2 regions of the Paenibacillus sp. P36 genome follow, and region 2 is predicted to be linked to the other one. Evidence: riboswitches for the same ligand, from Rfam matches in the RefSeq annotation. Region 2 holds a riboswitch; the other holds the start of a gene.
The links. A riboswitch is a leader RNA that binds a small molecule or an ion and turns the genes downstream of it on or off. The one in region 2 is predicted to bind ZMP and ZTP.

Region 1 (8,098 bases), 990 kb from region 2:
GATACTTCCTTTCCGACTCAACCAGCTGGCGTTCCGTAGCTTTCAGGGAGGTGATGTCCGTCATATTCAGGATGACCATCCCTTCCTCCGCCCCTTCGATATTCTCCATGCTGACAATCATATCCAACTGCGCCTGATCTTGAATGTTCAGTTTCATTTCCCACTGCCTATTCTTGGTTTCATTCATCTGAAACTCGTTCCACCGCTCTTTGAAACTCGTATCATCGTAAAAAGATAGACTTGAGATCACATCAATGCGCTCCATGTCTTCCGTAAGTAAGCCAAACAAACTCTTCGCGCGCGGATTCATCTCTTTGACAATCCCCGCTAGATCCAGAAGGAAGATTGCGGTCGGAGCGGATTGGAACAAAGTGTGAAACAGATCGCGGTAACTGGGCAAAAAGTCGTATTTCGTAATGAGCCTTCTAAGCGACACCACCCACAGAAGAGTTCCGGAAAAATAAAGAGCAATAGAGACTGAACTCGTAATAACTGCTAGAGACAGAAGGAAAGTCACAATAAGTATCCAGGCAAATAGCGATAGTAATCCCGCTAAAAGCCTTATGAGCATCTTTTTACGCTTCACAAGTTGGGTAGTCAACCAGGCAATTAACAAAATACCTACGGATAATAAAATATAACTTCCTACAAAAAAAACCGCTAAACCAAGCATAAGCGGACTTAAAGGACTAGGTCCATCTACCCTTGGCTGATAGAGATGTTGAGGACCAAAAATCAGCAGCATCAACGCCAAAGAAAGCAGTGGAGTCACATATATCCATAAGACAAATTGTCTTATTGTCGAACTCGTCTTACCCGCAACAAGCACACTAAGATGCACAAGGTTGCTAATCGTTAATAGCAGCATAGGAGCATTCCAAAAAAGCACAATCAAACTCTCATACTTCGGAAAAAGCGCTGTCTTGATATATTCACCTAGAAAATAAAAGAGTAATGAAAGCATAAGCAGCGAGGCCACGCGGTTCACCAGATTTTGTTTATTCCGGGCATACATTGAAATAGCCATATAAAAAAACATATAGGACGGTAATAAAATCGTCAGAAAATCAAGCGATATTTCGTTCATCTGGAAGTCCTTTTCTTGGAGATTAACCATATCATTTATCGTTTAATGTTATTCCAAATCTTATAAAAATACAACAACCCGAACGCTGGAAAAGCGAACGGGCAGCATGTAAATTGACGCTATCGATGAGGGTCATACCAAGCTAAAACGGCGCTCCAGTTACTCCATCCATAATAAGGAACGCCTACATCCAACTGGGAAATCCAGATCTCCGCTTTGCTTCCATCCGGATTCGAGCTCCATACTTCCGCATGGTTTCCGTCTGAGCGGATCCAGGTTAGTCTATTACTCTTCCTTAACATGTACGGACCGAAGTCTCCGTTTTTTTCCGGAGGATGTGTGAGCTGCTTCTGCTCTTTATTTGAAAGGCTCAGCTGATATAAAGCGGGAAGCGGCCATACAGCATCCTCTTTGGATTCCTTCGACCTAGAAACAATGATCATGCGATCGTTTTCCCATGTAAAATCACGATCCGCATATCCTTGAGGCGTATAAGAAGCCGGCTTCAGAGCGGGCAAATCCTTGAGCTTCAAATGCTTATTCTGCACCGCAACTCGGCCTTCCCCTGCAATATAGGCGAGCCTTGCCTTCGTAGGCGACCAAGCAAACCATTGCGGGTAGTGAAGCATGTTATCCAATTGCTGGAACTGTTCGCCATCCGAAGACAACACGCATAACGCATTGCCGTCCGCCGACAAAGATGCCGTTGGATGCGCGGTAAAAGAGATCCACTTTTTATCACTGGACCATTTGAATAAGCTTGTGCCAACAGCGAAAAAGCCAGGTGACTCCGTAGGAAGCGTATAAAAATGCTTACTCTTGTTGGGATCCATTTTGGCGTCGGCCGGAACCATATACAATTCCACATTCGTCCAACCGGATGGCCGCAGCTGAGCAGGTGAAGATACCAGAAATCCACTGCCATCAGGTACCCATGAGTAGTTATCCACACCCAGAGTTACATTCTTAAAGGGTTCCACTTTATCGCGGCCAATCTTTGCGGTATTCAGAACGCCATCTATTTTAAAAGCAAGATCATTCCGATTGGGAGACCACTGAAAATTGTCGCCGCCTGGATAGACGCGGTTATGTTTTTTCGCCTCCAAGCTGTACACCCATATCTCATGCTGCTGTTCGCCAAGAGCAAGTGAGTAGGCAATGAACTTTCCATCTGCCGACCATTTGGGCTCGCTTACCTTTTGATGTAGCGTAACTTGCAGCTCCTTATCGTCTTTTTTGACCCATAGATCGCCGCCGCGCACAAACCCAGCTTGTATAGATTGCCTTGGTTCAGCATATCCGACATTAGCGCATAAGACTGATATCACCAGGCTAATGAACAACATTTTAATTTTCATCGGTTGCCCCCTTTTCAAATCGTTCAGAAATATTTTTAGCAGGTTGATCCAAATTATTCCTCATGGGAAAACAACAAAAAAACGCTTAACAACTCCCTCTGGCCGCTGGCCCGAAGAGCAATTAAACGTTTTTCATTTCCAATAACCGTATCTTACCAAAAGCCTGTAATACAAATAGACTAGGCTATATGCAAGTAGATAAGATACAAAGGTCCAACCAATATTCCAATGATTGCTGTATTCTACTTTTCCAAAAATAAACGCCAAATATTCCAACGCAGTCGTAGCCAAGCAAAAACAGCCTATTTTCAAAAGCGTATGCCGATTATTTTTTCGAATCCAATAAATCAAATAACCGGCCATAACGGGATAAAGCCCAATATCAAGCGGCAGTGCAGAAAGCGTCTCATCATTCTCAATCAAGGGGGTGAAATCCCAAAATTCCAAATAGTACCCTGTATCGTTGATTAAGCCAGATATAACGACAGTAATCGGAAAAATTAATAACACAATAGTTCGAGACTTTCGATACAAATAAATGCCAAACACCCAGGGGATTACAAAGCCTGCAATAATGTTAAATAACATGATTTCACCTCTTTACTCTAGATCCACTAGTATGACCAGTTGTTGGTGAAAATATGATGTTTACAAAACTTGCAGGCTCGGGGCGCATTACGCTTATCGCTTGATTGCTATGTTTTCAGCCGCATCGACCGTATGTTTGAGCAAAGTTGCAATGGTCACTGGACCAACCCCGGCAGGAACCGGTGTAATAGCCGAAGCCACCTCACAACAAGCCTCATAATCAACATCACCAACGTTTCCAGGATTGTAACCTGCATCTAAGACAATTGCGCCTGGTTTTAGCCAATCGCCTTGAACAAATCGAGGTTTACCCACAGCAGCTACAACAATATCTCCCAAACGCACGATATCGGCCAAATTCGTTGTTTTCGAGTGGCAGGTCGTAACGGTTGCGTTCTTATTTAGCAGCATCATAGAGACAGGCTTGCCGAGAATTGGACTTCTTCCAATAACAACCGCATGTTTGCCTTCGACCGGAATTTCATAATAGTCTAAAATGGCCATAATCGCCGCCGGCGTACAGGATGGGAACTCGGCAAATCCAAAAGCATTTTGAGCAAATCCCAACGTCGTGACGCCATCGACATCTTTATCGATATGAATCGCCTCAAAAGCTGCCCTTTCATCGATATGCTTCGGGACCGGGTGCTGCAACAAGATCCCATGCACGCTGTTGTCATCATTAAGCTTGTGAATGGCTGCAATTAACTCCTCTGTAGTCGTGTGTTCAGGAAGAACAACACGAATAGATTGAATCCCCAGTCGCTTGCATGCGTTTCCTTTCATCCGTACGTAAGTCGCTGAAGCAGGATCGTCGCCGACCAACACGGTCGCTAAACAAGGAACGATGCCTTGATCGGACAAGTTTTTGATTCTGTTGTTCAGTGATGCCTTCATGGCGTCTGCGACCCGGTTACCATCCAAGATTAATGTTTCTGCTGACATTTCAATCATCCCTTTTGAGTAAATTTGAAACGCAAAGAGGTAAGGGGATCTCCCCTTACCTCTGCCCAGGCGTACGGCTGATTATCTATGTGCTCCCTCATGGTTCCCCATGTTCCGCCAGTCACACACAGTTACTTGTATGAAAACATAATAACAACTATAGCGATAGTTTTCAATGCTCTCTTCCAATTTGCCTGCAAGAATAGGATAATCAAATGGAGTTAAACCATGATTCAAAGGAGAAGCGATTGATGTCCATTATTCGGGAAATGACCATTGAGGATTATGATCAAGCCTTTATACTCTGGAGTCAAATTGAGGGTCTTGTCTTAAGTGAGGCGGATTCTAAACCTAATATCGCGAGCTATCTGCAGCGAAATCAAGGATTTTGTTTTGTTTGCGAAGCGGACCAGCAGGTCGTTGGAACTATTCTGGCTGGGCACGATGGTAGAAGAGGGTTTATCTATCATCTAGCAGTAAATCCGGAATATCGCAAACAACGGATTGGGCATCGGCTTGTAGAAGCGAGTCTTGCTCAGCTAAGAGAAATAGGCATTGAGAAATGTCACATTTTTGTCCTCGAAAATAATGAATTGGGCCATTCTTTCTGGACGGCTGCAGGTTGGGAAAAAAGAAGCGGATTTTTCGTGTATTCGAAAACGCCTTAAAGCGCGGAACAAGGATAAACGACTTCGTCGTCCTTTCAGGGACGAGCGTAGATGCGAGGCAAAGTATAAAACTTATACTTTCATATTTACTAAAAAAGGCTGTCCAGACCTGTTTAATCTATGGTCCAGCAGCCTTTTTTTCTATAATTTCAACGTCATAAATGAGCTGAGAGGGTCTTCGGTGTAATCCGCAAACGGCTCGCAATACTCAAAACCCGATTTCTCATACAGTTTTCTTGCCGGCTCAAAGGCTTCGAAGGAGCCAGTTTCCAGGCTTAACCGCTGATAACCACGTCGCTTGGCTTCCCCGATGATGTGCTCAAGAAGCTGTTTCGCAACCCCTTTTCTAAGATGTGCAGAAGAAGTTCGCATGGATTTTATCTCACCGTGTCCGGGTTCAAGTTCTTTCATTGCGCCGCAGCCTGCTAATTGTCCTTGGTCCCATGCACTCCAGAACGTAACTTCCGGTTTTTTGAGCCCATCAATATTCAGGGCATGCATGCTTTCCGGTGGTGAAAGCTCTGACATTCCTTTCAGATGCTCCAGAATTAATGCCCTTACCTCAGGACCCGTTAAGTCATCAACCTTAATATCCAACACAGCCATAGTGAATCTCTCCTTATCATTACTCTCTATTTCTAAATTATATTTTACATGAATTTGCCTAAGGTCAAAACCTTTTTATAAAGGAAATTTTAAGAGAATACCTAACTGATTAAACACCGAAACCTAACCGACTAAACACCGGCTGGCTTGATGTTAGACACGTCGCACCATCCCATCACACTACTCACCTGATCAGCCAACTTTCACTCACCTGCCAAAGACAAATTATACTGGAGCGGCTGGCGGAGCCTGCCCGGGGACCAGGGCCTGAAGCCGAGGTTGAAGCTCGGCCTCGGGGAACTACAGGGCGCTATTTCTGCAAAATAGCCCCTTTTACGCACCGGAGGGGAACTACGGTCCCTTATTTCAACGGATTGGGCTGAAAGTCAGCCGAAAAACGTTGAAATAAAGCCCTGTAGTTCCCCAAAAATTTGAAACAGACCGATAGGGCAGAAATAGCGCCCTCAGGTTCCGCTATGTGATGTATGACGTGCAGCGACAATCCACAAAGAAGCCGCAAGCTACGGTAGATGGAAAAACTACCGTTAATCTTCCCTGCTCAAGAACAAGAAACGAAATAACGGTAGAAGCTCCAGCTAAATCATCGGTAGGAGACGAGAATTGGTTATACTTGGCATAATTAACGCCAATAAATCCAGCTAATTAGGAGAAAAGTGGAATAATCGCAGCAAATAGCAGGAGGAATTGGCGTTAAGCAGTAGTAATCTGCCTCATCCTCGAAGTTGCTCGGTTGGTTCCGCCGGGCCTAGCCCGCTCCGCTACTTAGCAATCGCCTATACCTCACCGGCAAGCTCCGCAAAAGAAGAGCAATCGCCCTCGTTAAATCCACGCGATCGGCCGTCAGGCAAGCAAATCCCTCCTGGATCCGCTTCTCGAAATCAGCAGGTAGCTGCTGCAAATTGGCTGCACTGGGTTGCAGCTTCACCTCCACCCCGATGAACACATTAAAGCCATCTCCCCGTTGTATTTTTTACAACATACAGACGCTTTTTACGCTGCAATCTCATCTTCATTGCACAAAATACAATCATTTGAACCCGAAATGACAAAAAAGTGCCCATTTCATGCGAAATGGTTGTATAAACTACAACATAGACGAATAAAAAGCCAGATAAACTCCCATTTGGTTGTAAAAACTGCAATATAGTGCAGTGTGGCACCAAGGAGTAGTTCCCCAAGAATTTGAAATGGAACAATAGGGCAGAAATAACGCCCTCAGGTTCCTCTATGTGATGCAAATAGTCAGTGTGATGGGCAGCCTCTTCACTTTGACCGAAAATGCTGTCATTGCTTCGAGCGGACAATCCACTAAGAAGCCGCAAGCTACGGTAGATGGAAAAACTACCGTTAATCTTCCCTGCTCAAGAGCAAGGAACGAAATAACGGTAGAAGCTCCACCTAAATCATCGGTAGGAGATGAGAATTGGTTATACTTGGCATAATTAACACCAATAAATCCAGCTACTTAGGAAAAAAGTGGAATAATCGCAGCAACTAGCAGGAGGAATCGGCGTTAAGCAGTAGTAATCTGCCTCATCCTCGAAGTTGCTCGGTTGGTTCTGCCGGGCCTGGCCCGCTCCGCTACGTAGCAATCACCTGTACCTCACCGACAAGCGCCGCAAAAGAAGCAATCGCCCTCGTTAAATCCGCGCGATCGGCCGTCAGGCAAGCGAATCCCTCCTGGATCCGCTTCTCGAAATCAGCAGGTGCTGCTGCAAATTGGCTGCACTGGGCGACGGCTCCTTTTTCGTTCAGCAAATACTGCCCATTGCGCGCGTACAATACTTGAACGAGGCAGCTTACCGTTCGAAACAGATGCCCCGCTGCGTAAGAAACATCGTTACGCCCCAAAGCCTTTTTAGCGTTAGCGATGGAAAAATCCGCTTCCCACATAAATTTCGCGAGGGTCGCTTGCCGCAGCGCTTCTGGAAACGGCCAAGTCTTGGCCTTCATCTCAGCGACGAGACCCTCCGGATCCCAGAGCGGCCGGCAGCGCGCGACTTCTCCCATGTAGATCGATGTGCAGAAGCCATGCGGATGGCCCGGCTGATAATGAATATCGATCCGGCCGTGCCGGCAATCCTCGATGATGCCTGACACTTTCGCGGCATCCCGATACAGCACATCCAAGGGAAAGCCGCCGCTGCTAAGCCAGCCGCCGCCATTGATCCACGGTCCCCAACCGCCGATTGGCGTGATAAGACCGCTGCGGTGCTGATCATCCAATGACTCCGCAGCTTTCTCCAAAGCAGCAATGTCAATCGGCTGCTCAGGTCGATAGTAAACGCCGATGTCAATATCCGACTCCGGTGTTTCGGTGCCGCAGGCACGTGAACCGCCTAACACGATAGCAGCGATTCCTTCTACTTTTTGCAGCTGCTCTACAGCCGACTGAATAACTTGATTAGCTTCCATAGACGAATCACCTACCTTGATACTAAAACTTTACGATAAGAGTAGATAACGGATCAAGAGTGATCTTTTCATTAAATGATACTTTCCCTTCCGCATGGTCTACGGCTACTTCGTTCCCTCCAAGCAAGACGCTCTGAATGTCGCGCCCCTTCAGCAATTCGCTGCCGAAGCTGGATAACGTCAGTGTCCCCATTTTAACCTCCAGCTCCAGCTGTCCATCCGTGCTTCGGAACTCACCCCATCCGTCATTCAAGCTCCAGAAACTGCTGAACTCATCTACCTGCCATTTTGGACTGAAGCCAATATGTCCTTCGACCATATCATACTCGAATCCGCTTAGCGCCAGCAGTAAACCGAAAGAAGCCATAGAGCGAGCATAATTGCTGCCGCATTCGAATTCATTCCACGGA
Region 2 (8,098 bases):
TGTACATTTTCGTATACATCCGCAGGAATGCTCATCTCCATGCTACTTCCCCCTTTCCTCAAGTCTCGGTTTATATCATGCGTGATTTCATGCTGTTTTATTCCATAAAATAGAAAAGAAGCCCTACTCAGCATGACTGTAGCAGCGCTTCTTTCGTTCCGTTCTTAACTATCCGTAATCATCAAATTTAATGCTAAATTCTGCAAGCCGGCCAGGTAGTCCTCTCTCCAATTGCTCCTCAAGAGTTGAGGCAAATGTTCCTGCGGGATGTAGGCCGAGCTTCTAGCTGCAATTTTATCCAAGAGCGCCTCGTCTACTTCATCATCACAGAAAACGACTGTCCGAGGGTTGATAATGGCAGTGAATGTGGCAATTAATCGTGCGATCGCATCAATCTGCCCCTCTTCAGCTAATAACATTCGATGGTTGCTGCCTCCATTTTTCAAGGCTTGCAGGAACGTCTTATTCTCATACTGGGGTACGAATGAAATTTCACCTGAGAAGAAGGTACTGCCCCGCACAACGTCGCCATTGATCATGATGCCGGACCCTGGTCCGTTCTGGCCGAAATACAGATAGATCAACGATTCATTCTCTATCTCATAGTTTGACGCATAACCAAGCACCGATGCATTCATATCATTTTCAACCACGACCGGTATCTGAAATTTGGATTCGAATTCCCCTTTCAGATCATAGTTAAAGTACTGCTGATAAGGAGGGATAAAAATGATTTTGCCATTGTCGACCGCGCCTGGCACTCCAATCGCTATGGAACGAAGCCTTGGATATTTCTCAATCAACGTTTCAATAAGATCTCCCAGCAATTGCGCATCTTGTTGTATGACACTTGGTTTGGTCCCCTGCTCTTTGACCTCCCCAAGACAGTTGAATATCGAATAATTCGTTTCATTTTTCTCGATAAAAATGGCCAGTCCCAGCATGAACTCAGGATCATAGGTATACCGCTTTGCCCTCCTGCCTCCGCTGGAATCATCATCGCCGGAATAACGGATTTCTCCGTCCTTCTCCATCTGAGCAATAAATTTGCTAATCGTCGGAAAGCTGATCCCCAATCTCTGACTGAGCTCCGCTTTTGTTGCGCTTCCTAATAAGATGAGTCCTGCGCGGATACGGTAGATTAACGGTTCGCTTAGCTCTTTCGGCGTCTTGAAGACATTTGTCATATCGATCAGAACCTTTCCTATTAAAAACAATATCACTTATTAAATTCATTTAATAAGTTTAGGTTCATCTTATCAGAAGTTGCAAAAAAGGGCAATACGCATCCTAACCTTTAAGCCAGTCTTTTCCAAGCATGTTTAACCAATGAAATAGTTCCGCTAGCGGCAATCCTTCCGCGATGTGAAAGCGTTCTGGCTCTTTGTCATTTCCCCCCAATGCGACTAAGAATTGTGCCTCTTGAATATAACGGTGACGATAAAAATCACGTCCTTTAATTGCCACTTTATCCTTGTAGACCTCAACATACAGACCTTCGCTTTCTTCCGGGCCTAACGCCACTTCGCCGCCGTTGCCGTTGTTTGTCCATGTCTGTTGGACAGACGATGAATTGACCATGGTGAATCTATCCTTTACAAGTGTATCTGGTGACTTTAATTCCCAATGCGTGTGGCCGGAGAAGAAGATCACTTGCGGGTAACCCGACAATATTTTTTTCAATTCCTCATGTTGAACGATCGCTCTGTTATTCGTACAGCAGAAATGCGTGCCCGCCACACTATTGGGTAAAGGTTGATGCAAAAAAACGAAAACCGGCTTATCGGCATCTACATCATCCCTCAACTTCGTGCTCAACCAGTCCAATTGCTTTTGAGATAAATAAGCATCTTCCAGATTCGCCTCATTGGATTGCCGATATTGCTCGGATCCAAGAAAAATAAAATGATACCCTTGAATGAACCTGTCATAGTAGACTTGTTTCTCACCTGTAAGCTGTAAGAATCGGGATATGGAAGCTTGCTCCGTCTCCTTATTGGGGAATAATTCTGCGCGCCATACTCGGTTTGGATCAAACCATGCTTGATAGAACTCATGATTCCCAATTGTCCAAGCCATGTTCTTCGGATGCGGATTTGACTTCACCAATTCATTTAATGCCTCATAGTCAGCTGACATACCGTTTGTTAAATCTCCATTGATAACAAGCAAATCGGAACTCGGATTCACATCGTTTAAGTCCTGCAGTGCGTCTGCAAACTTATCTTGAGACTGCTTATCCCATGACTGCACGTGGATATCGCTAATAACGGGGAAGGATAGTCTAGGCTTCTCCTCTTCTTTAACATTGAGGGGAGCAGTGAATAAAGCAAGCGATAACCCAACTTTCAATAGTCCTATTTTCACGCCTACCACACTCCATTTCCTTCCATGATGAATTCCGATATGAATTACCATAACGTTGGAATGTCAACAGGGAATTTGGTGCACCTTAAGGTTATATAAACAACCTGAGGTCTCTTTACAACATTTTCACACAACTCGACAAGATCCGACCTGAGCTACAGGGAAACATGACTCTGTAAAAAAACAAAAAAAGCTTGATTTCTCAAGCTTTTTCCCGATGTTTTTATTTTTCGTGCTTCGTGGCTTGCAGCGAGAATGTGAGGGGAATATGGTTAGCGGCGTTTTTCCATCGCCACCATCCGTCCTCGCCTTGTGCCATGAAAGGGAATCGTTGGTTGTTCCCATACGGAAACTCATGGAGATAATCCAATCGCAGGTCGGCAGCAATCAAGGCATTCACTATATTGCTGAAACTGTAGCTCCAGACATATTCAACCCCCTGCTGATTGGCCGCTGGATCAGAATGTGGAACAATTCCCTCGATTCGAAGGGGCTCTTCCGTGTGAAAGTAAGGATAGCGTGTGAGCAATTCGGTCACATCGGCAGCATCATCAAAGACATTGAGAAACGGATGCTCCTCCTGTAAGTACAATATCCCGCCAGGTTTGAGGAAATGCGCGATAATCTTCGCCCACCGATCAAGATCTGAGAGCCAAAACAAGACACCACCCGATGTAAAAACGATATCGAACTTATCCTCGAGCACTTCAGGCAGTTTGTAAATGTCCGAGCAGAGAAAACGCGCATCTAACCCCGTTTCCTTGGTCAAGCGTTCGGCGAGTGCAATCGCATCCTCGGAGAAATCTACCCCAGTAACTTGTGCTCCTAGACGAGCCCAGGAGAGCGTATCTAAACCAAAGTGACACTGAAGGTGTAGTAGCGTCTTAGAAGAAACATCGCCGAGTTCCGCTCGTTCGATTGGGGTCAAGGTAATCTTGCCTGCCTTAAACCCGGCGATATCGTATCTTGCGGCATTGACAGCTGTACGGGTGTTCCAGTGTTCGCGGTTCCGTTCCGTATAATCAGTCATAGCGTCTCGCTCCTCTGACGTCCTGTCTTGTGCTGGCAGCAGCCAGCTTGTATTAAAACAAAGATATACGGGTAGCTCGTTCAAATATGCCTGTTCTTACTTCCTAATAGTTGTTCATTTAGGAGGAAGCATTTACACCGCCTTGCGCCCAAGGCTGCGTTGTTGTCGTTAACTCTTCTCCCGACTCGATGGCCGCCTGCATCATTATAGATAAATAATGATCCTGCATGGCCTCTTCCAACCCATAGCATTCCGGCCCACCTTGTAGATAGTCCGCCATCTTATTTAAACTCGTAGCGATAGCAAGCTCATCGTCAGATAATCGGCTGGGAACAAATGGATTTTCATATACCCATTCATCATTAGCTGTAATGCCTCGGTGATAATAGCCTTCAAGGTTCCCGTTATGGCCAGTATCAATTCTTCGAAGATCACCGTATATCGGTGTTTTGAAATCCCGTAGATACCGGAACGTTTCGTCTGTTAATTCTCCGCGGTTTCCACGAACGAGTATACGATTTTTGCGAACCCAAGAAAAATACTGATCTCCCGTAAAATCAAAAAGTGCCAGCTTATTTCCGAAGGAAAGAGTAACGATATCCTGGACAGAATCAGCCATGATTTCACTTTCGGGAGGTCCATTACGCCCAGGTCCTTTCACTAGATTCGACGTAAATCTCTGTCCCCGGATGACGGCATTCTCGAAATCAATGCCAAGCAGCTTTCGTATCAAACTGATTCCATGATAACCGTGCGCAGCTGAGACTTGCGCTTGAGAAATATCGCCAAGTTTGCCGGATCTCACAAAAGCAATGCGCGCAGCATGCATCGGCTGATACAAGTATTGTTCAGCTACCTGTACGCGTCCTTTCAGCTTTTTCAGCGATTCGTACAAGTCGATCATGGTGGGAATGTCCTTAGCTGGAGGCGTCTCTGTCAATACGGGAATTCCCCGCTCGGCCAGTTCCAGTGTGCAGACGGGCGCTGCCTCCCATGGAACGCATACGACCGCGAACTGAAGTGAGCCGCTTGAAGCGAAAGAATCCATATCCCGATAGGTTTTCACACCCCACTCCTTTTCAATCTCCTTGCCGCGTTCCTCGTCACGGACTAGCATCGCCCGGACGGCGAAATGCTTAGGCAGCGCTTTGGCAATCCGCAAATAAAAATCGGCTCTCCACCCTCTGCCGACAATACCGAATTCGATTAATGACATGACCGTTCTCCTCGCTTTCGTTAAATGCCACTAAGATAATAGGAAAGTTACATGTTTTGCTAGATTTTATTTTACTAAAGGATCTGCCGTTCATACAAGTGCGCGGCCCATCCTTGCGCTTCATACCGTCCACAAAACGCAAATCCTTCACGAGTATAATATCTATTTAGTGCCGCGTTATCAGCCATACAATCAAGGCGTATCCAAGATTTCCCTTGTTCTTTGATATAGCTTTCCGCCCAATTAAGCAACCGCGTGCCAATGCCCATGCCTGGATAGTCCCGAGAGACCGCCAATCGGTGTACATAGCCAGCATTTTCATGGTGCTGATCTCTCCAGATCTCTTCGTCCCTCCATTGAATGGAAAAGCAGCCGACGGGCACTCCATCCATGTGCGCCACAAAAAACTCATCCTGTTGAATCAAATCCAACACATACGATTGTGAAAACCTCTCCTCGCGCCACTGTATAAAGCCCTGCGTCCGCTCAATCCACCTGGCGGCATGTACCAAAAGCTCTCGCACCGACTCTGCATCTGCCAGCTCTGCTCTGCGAATGTCCAGTTTGCTCTGCCAGCGGTACTCCAACCGTGCTGCCGTTTCCATCGCCAATGCTTCACCGGACAACCTGGCTACAACATGTAACGCCGCATCGAACCCTGTAGTTACACCGCCGGACATGACAATTCTTCCGTTATCAACATAGCGAACATTCTTCACAACCGTCGTACCAGGAGAAAGCATGCCTTGTAAAAGGTCGTACGCCATCCGATTCGTTGTCACGCGAAGCCCCTCCAATAAATCCGCTTTCGCCAGCAGCAGGGCTCCAGTACATATTGAAAGAACAATTTCAGCGTTGTTAGCCGCCTCACGCAACCAATTGATCAGTCGTACATTGTTTATTTCTGTGCGAGCTCCCCACCCTCCAGGCACGATGAGAATATCAATGGCAGGGCAAGTATCAAAACTAAATTGTGGCGTGATCGTGATGCCGCTAACGGTTGTCATCGGGGTTTCCTTTTCGGCTACTGTAAAGACCTGGAAATGACTGCCCAAGTATCCAGCTACCCCAAAAACATCATGTGGACCGGTAAAATCCAATGTATCTACCTTATCGTACAGCACAACTCCGACATGCCTTGTCCTCTTCATCGACATCATCTCCTCAGAAATAAAAAGAGCACTTGACCCAATGGATCAAACGCTCTGCCCAGGCGATCGGCTATATGCCATATGCGCTCCCCCGTAGTCCTCTACGTTTCGCCAGTTACGCATACCATAATTTCCCTTTATTATACAAAGGAAAAATAAAGCCGTCTAGATGAATAAAAAGATTATTTTCAGCCAAACCGATCATTGAATTGGAACTTTGAATATGACTAATAATCCAATAGCGAATAGTATGGAAATCGCATACGTAAGTATTGGGCGACTAAAATGTAAACGAAGCATTGGGAACGTGATGATATTGAACACGACGGAATACAGCATGGTCCAGCCATGAAAATGTTTGATCGCTCCTGTAAATATGTAGATGACCTCAATGAGGGAATATATGACGACCCATAATCCTATCCATAATGCTGCCTTTGCAATTCCTTTGGGGTATAAACCAAGAAATATCAGCGTTGTAGCTGCAAATGCAACCAAACAGCATATTTCAGTCCCTATCGTACTATCAATTGGCGGCTTGGGTTGGTGCTGCCATAGCGGGTAATCTTTAGTCAGCAGAACATAAAATACGTCTCCAAGCAAGAAATATAACATTGTTGCATGATATTTTTGCCAATTTCTCCAGTCTCCCCAACGCCATGCCGAAAGGACAGATATAACAGCCATAGCAATGAAAATCATCCGAATACCCCATAACATTGCATCGTTTAACTTTTATAGTCCCCTGATCCAATTATAGGTATTCAGATTTCCTGCACGCCCGATTATAATGCGGTTCTCTCCCTTTCGCGAATCCATGCATTTGCAAGCAGAATAGCCCCTCTAGCTGCAGCTGTATCCGCTAAGTCGTTGAGCATAACGAAATCATGGATAGTGCCTTGGAAGCGAACAGCTGTTACCCGAACCCCGGCTTCTCTCAGTTTATTCGCATAGGCTTCTCCTTCATCCCTTAGTACATCTGCTTCAGCCGTAATGACAAGTGCTTCGGGAAGGCCTTTCAGTTGTTCTATGCAAGCTCTTAATGGTGAGGCGGTTATTTCCGCTCTTTCTCCTGGATCAGTTGTATATTGGTCCCAGAACCATTTCATAGCATCCTGGCGAAGGAAATATCCTGTTGAAAAATCTTTATATGAGTCCGTCTCAAACGATGCATCAGTGACTGGATAAAAGAGCACCTGCTTGCGGATCTGAGGGCCACCGCGCTCCTTGGCCATTAAGGTAATGGCAGCACTCATGTTACCACCGACACTATCCCCTGCAACTGTAATATGGTCTGGATGCAATCCCTTTTCTTTGCCATGTTCGGCAACCCATTTGAGCGCGGTAAATACTTCCTCAATCGCAACAGGGTATCTGGCTTCCGGCGACAGGCTATAGTTTGTAAAAACAACCGCGGACTGAGACCCTACCGCTAATTCTCGAATTAATCGGTCATGCGTATGGACATTTCCGAAGACCCAGCCAGCGCCGTGGGTGTAGAGAATCACAGGTAGAGAACCTGAAATGTTTTGTGGACGAAAAATGGTTAGAGAGATGTCCCCTTTGGGCCCTCCCGGAATGGTTACATTCTCCACGTCAACAGGCGGCTTTGTTATGGGGCCGTCTTGAACTTCGTCAACAGCTTCCCTTCCTTTCTTTGGTCCTAAATCAAAGAGAAATGGTGGATTTGCTGTAGCTTCAACGAAATCTTGAGCAGCTTGTTCAAGTACGATCTTCTTCTTCATTTTGGAACCACCTTTCATTTGGCTTCATTTATGGTCCCAATTTATTAACCAATTTGAGGGGAAATTAATCTGTTTGTTTGTAAATCCTTAAGCGGTGAACTCATCTATTATTTCAATTACTTCAATTTTTCCATTAATCAAAAGCTCCGGAAGTTCGTTGCTCACATTCCCCTTCCAGTATTCTCTAGCTTGTTCAATTTTTAAGGAAAAAGGGATCGCATCCTCCTTAGGCAATAGATTTCCATCGCCCTCAAAGTAACTTCCATTAACCCGAAGCTTAACGATTTGCAAAACTTTCCGATGATAGGATTCAAAAATACTTTTCCATTTCAAAGCATCTCCATAACTTTTCGCAGCATATAAACAAGTTAATCTTGAAGGATATTCAGGGTATTCTTGAAGTCTAACCATCTCAACTAGCGCTTCTCTAATAGCTCTAATTGTTTGCCCTACATACTTAACAGCTACTTCGGCATTTTCTTTATCAAGTTTCAAGCCATCATTCGTGTAATGATCATTGAGAATTTGAATAAAATCTTCGCCTTTGGCATTTAATTGTTCTTTTTCAAAAAAGAAACGGTACAATGTG

Region 1: it holds a riboswitch for ZMP and ZTP, as region 2 does, so the genes downstream of both, ACKTT9_RS26045 (bifunctional 5,10-methylenetetrahydrofolate dehydrogenase/5,10-methenyltetrahydrofolate cyclohydrolase) here and ACKTT9_RS21480 (GNAT family N-acetyltransferase) in region 2, are expected to answer to the same signal.

The regions. Positions count from the first base shown of each region.
Region 1 is NZ_AP038372.1:5,762,792-5,770,889, forward strand. Features, by position in the region: gene ACKTT9_RS26030 (diguanylate cyclase) at 1-1,087, opposite strand, end outside; gene ACKTT9_RS26035 (TolB family protein) at 1,207-2,445, opposite strand; gene ACKTT9_RS26040 (CBO0543 family protein) at 2,578-3,033, opposite strand; gene ACKTT9_RS26045 (bifunctional 5,10-methylenetetrahydrofolate dehydrogenase/5,10-methenyltetrahydrofolate cyclohydrolase) at 3,127-3,978, opposite strand; ZMP/ZTP riboswitch at 4,035-4,113, opposite strand; gene ACKTT9_RS26050 (GNAT family N-acetyltransferase) at 4,230-4,646, shown strand; gene ACKTT9_RS26055 (GNAT family N-acetyltransferase) at 4,788-5,243, opposite strand; gene ACKTT9_RS26060 (hypothetical protein) at 6,019-6,216, opposite strand; gene ACKTT9_RS26065 (hypothetical protein) at 6,506-6,715, shown strand; gene ACKTT9_RS26070 (nucleotidyltransferase domain-containing protein) at 6,855-7,688, opposite strand; gene ACKTT9_RS26075 (GH116 family glycosyl-hydrolase) at 7,711-8,098, opposite strand, start outside.
Region 2 is NZ_AP038372.1:4,772,240-4,780,337, forward strand. Features, by position in the region: gene ACKTT9_RS21455 (spore germination protein) at 1-41, opposite strand, end outside; gene ACKTT9_RS21460 (ROK family protein) at 165-1,187, opposite strand; gene ACKTT9_RS21465 (metallophosphoesterase family protein) at 1,291-2,367, opposite strand; gene ACKTT9_RS21470 (class I SAM-dependent methyltransferase) at 2,591-3,397, opposite strand; gene ACKTT9_RS21475 (Gfo/Idh/MocA family protein) at 3,516-4,613, opposite strand; gene ACKTT9_RS21480 (GNAT family N-acetyltransferase) at 4,688-5,764, opposite strand; ZMP/ZTP riboswitch at 5,814-5,893, opposite strand; gene ACKTT9_RS21485 (CBO0543 family protein) at 5,966-6,466, opposite strand; gene ACKTT9_RS21490 (alpha/beta hydrolase) at 6,550-7,509, opposite strand; gene ACKTT9_RS21495 (DUF2441 domain-containing protein) at 7,597-8,098, opposite strand, start outside.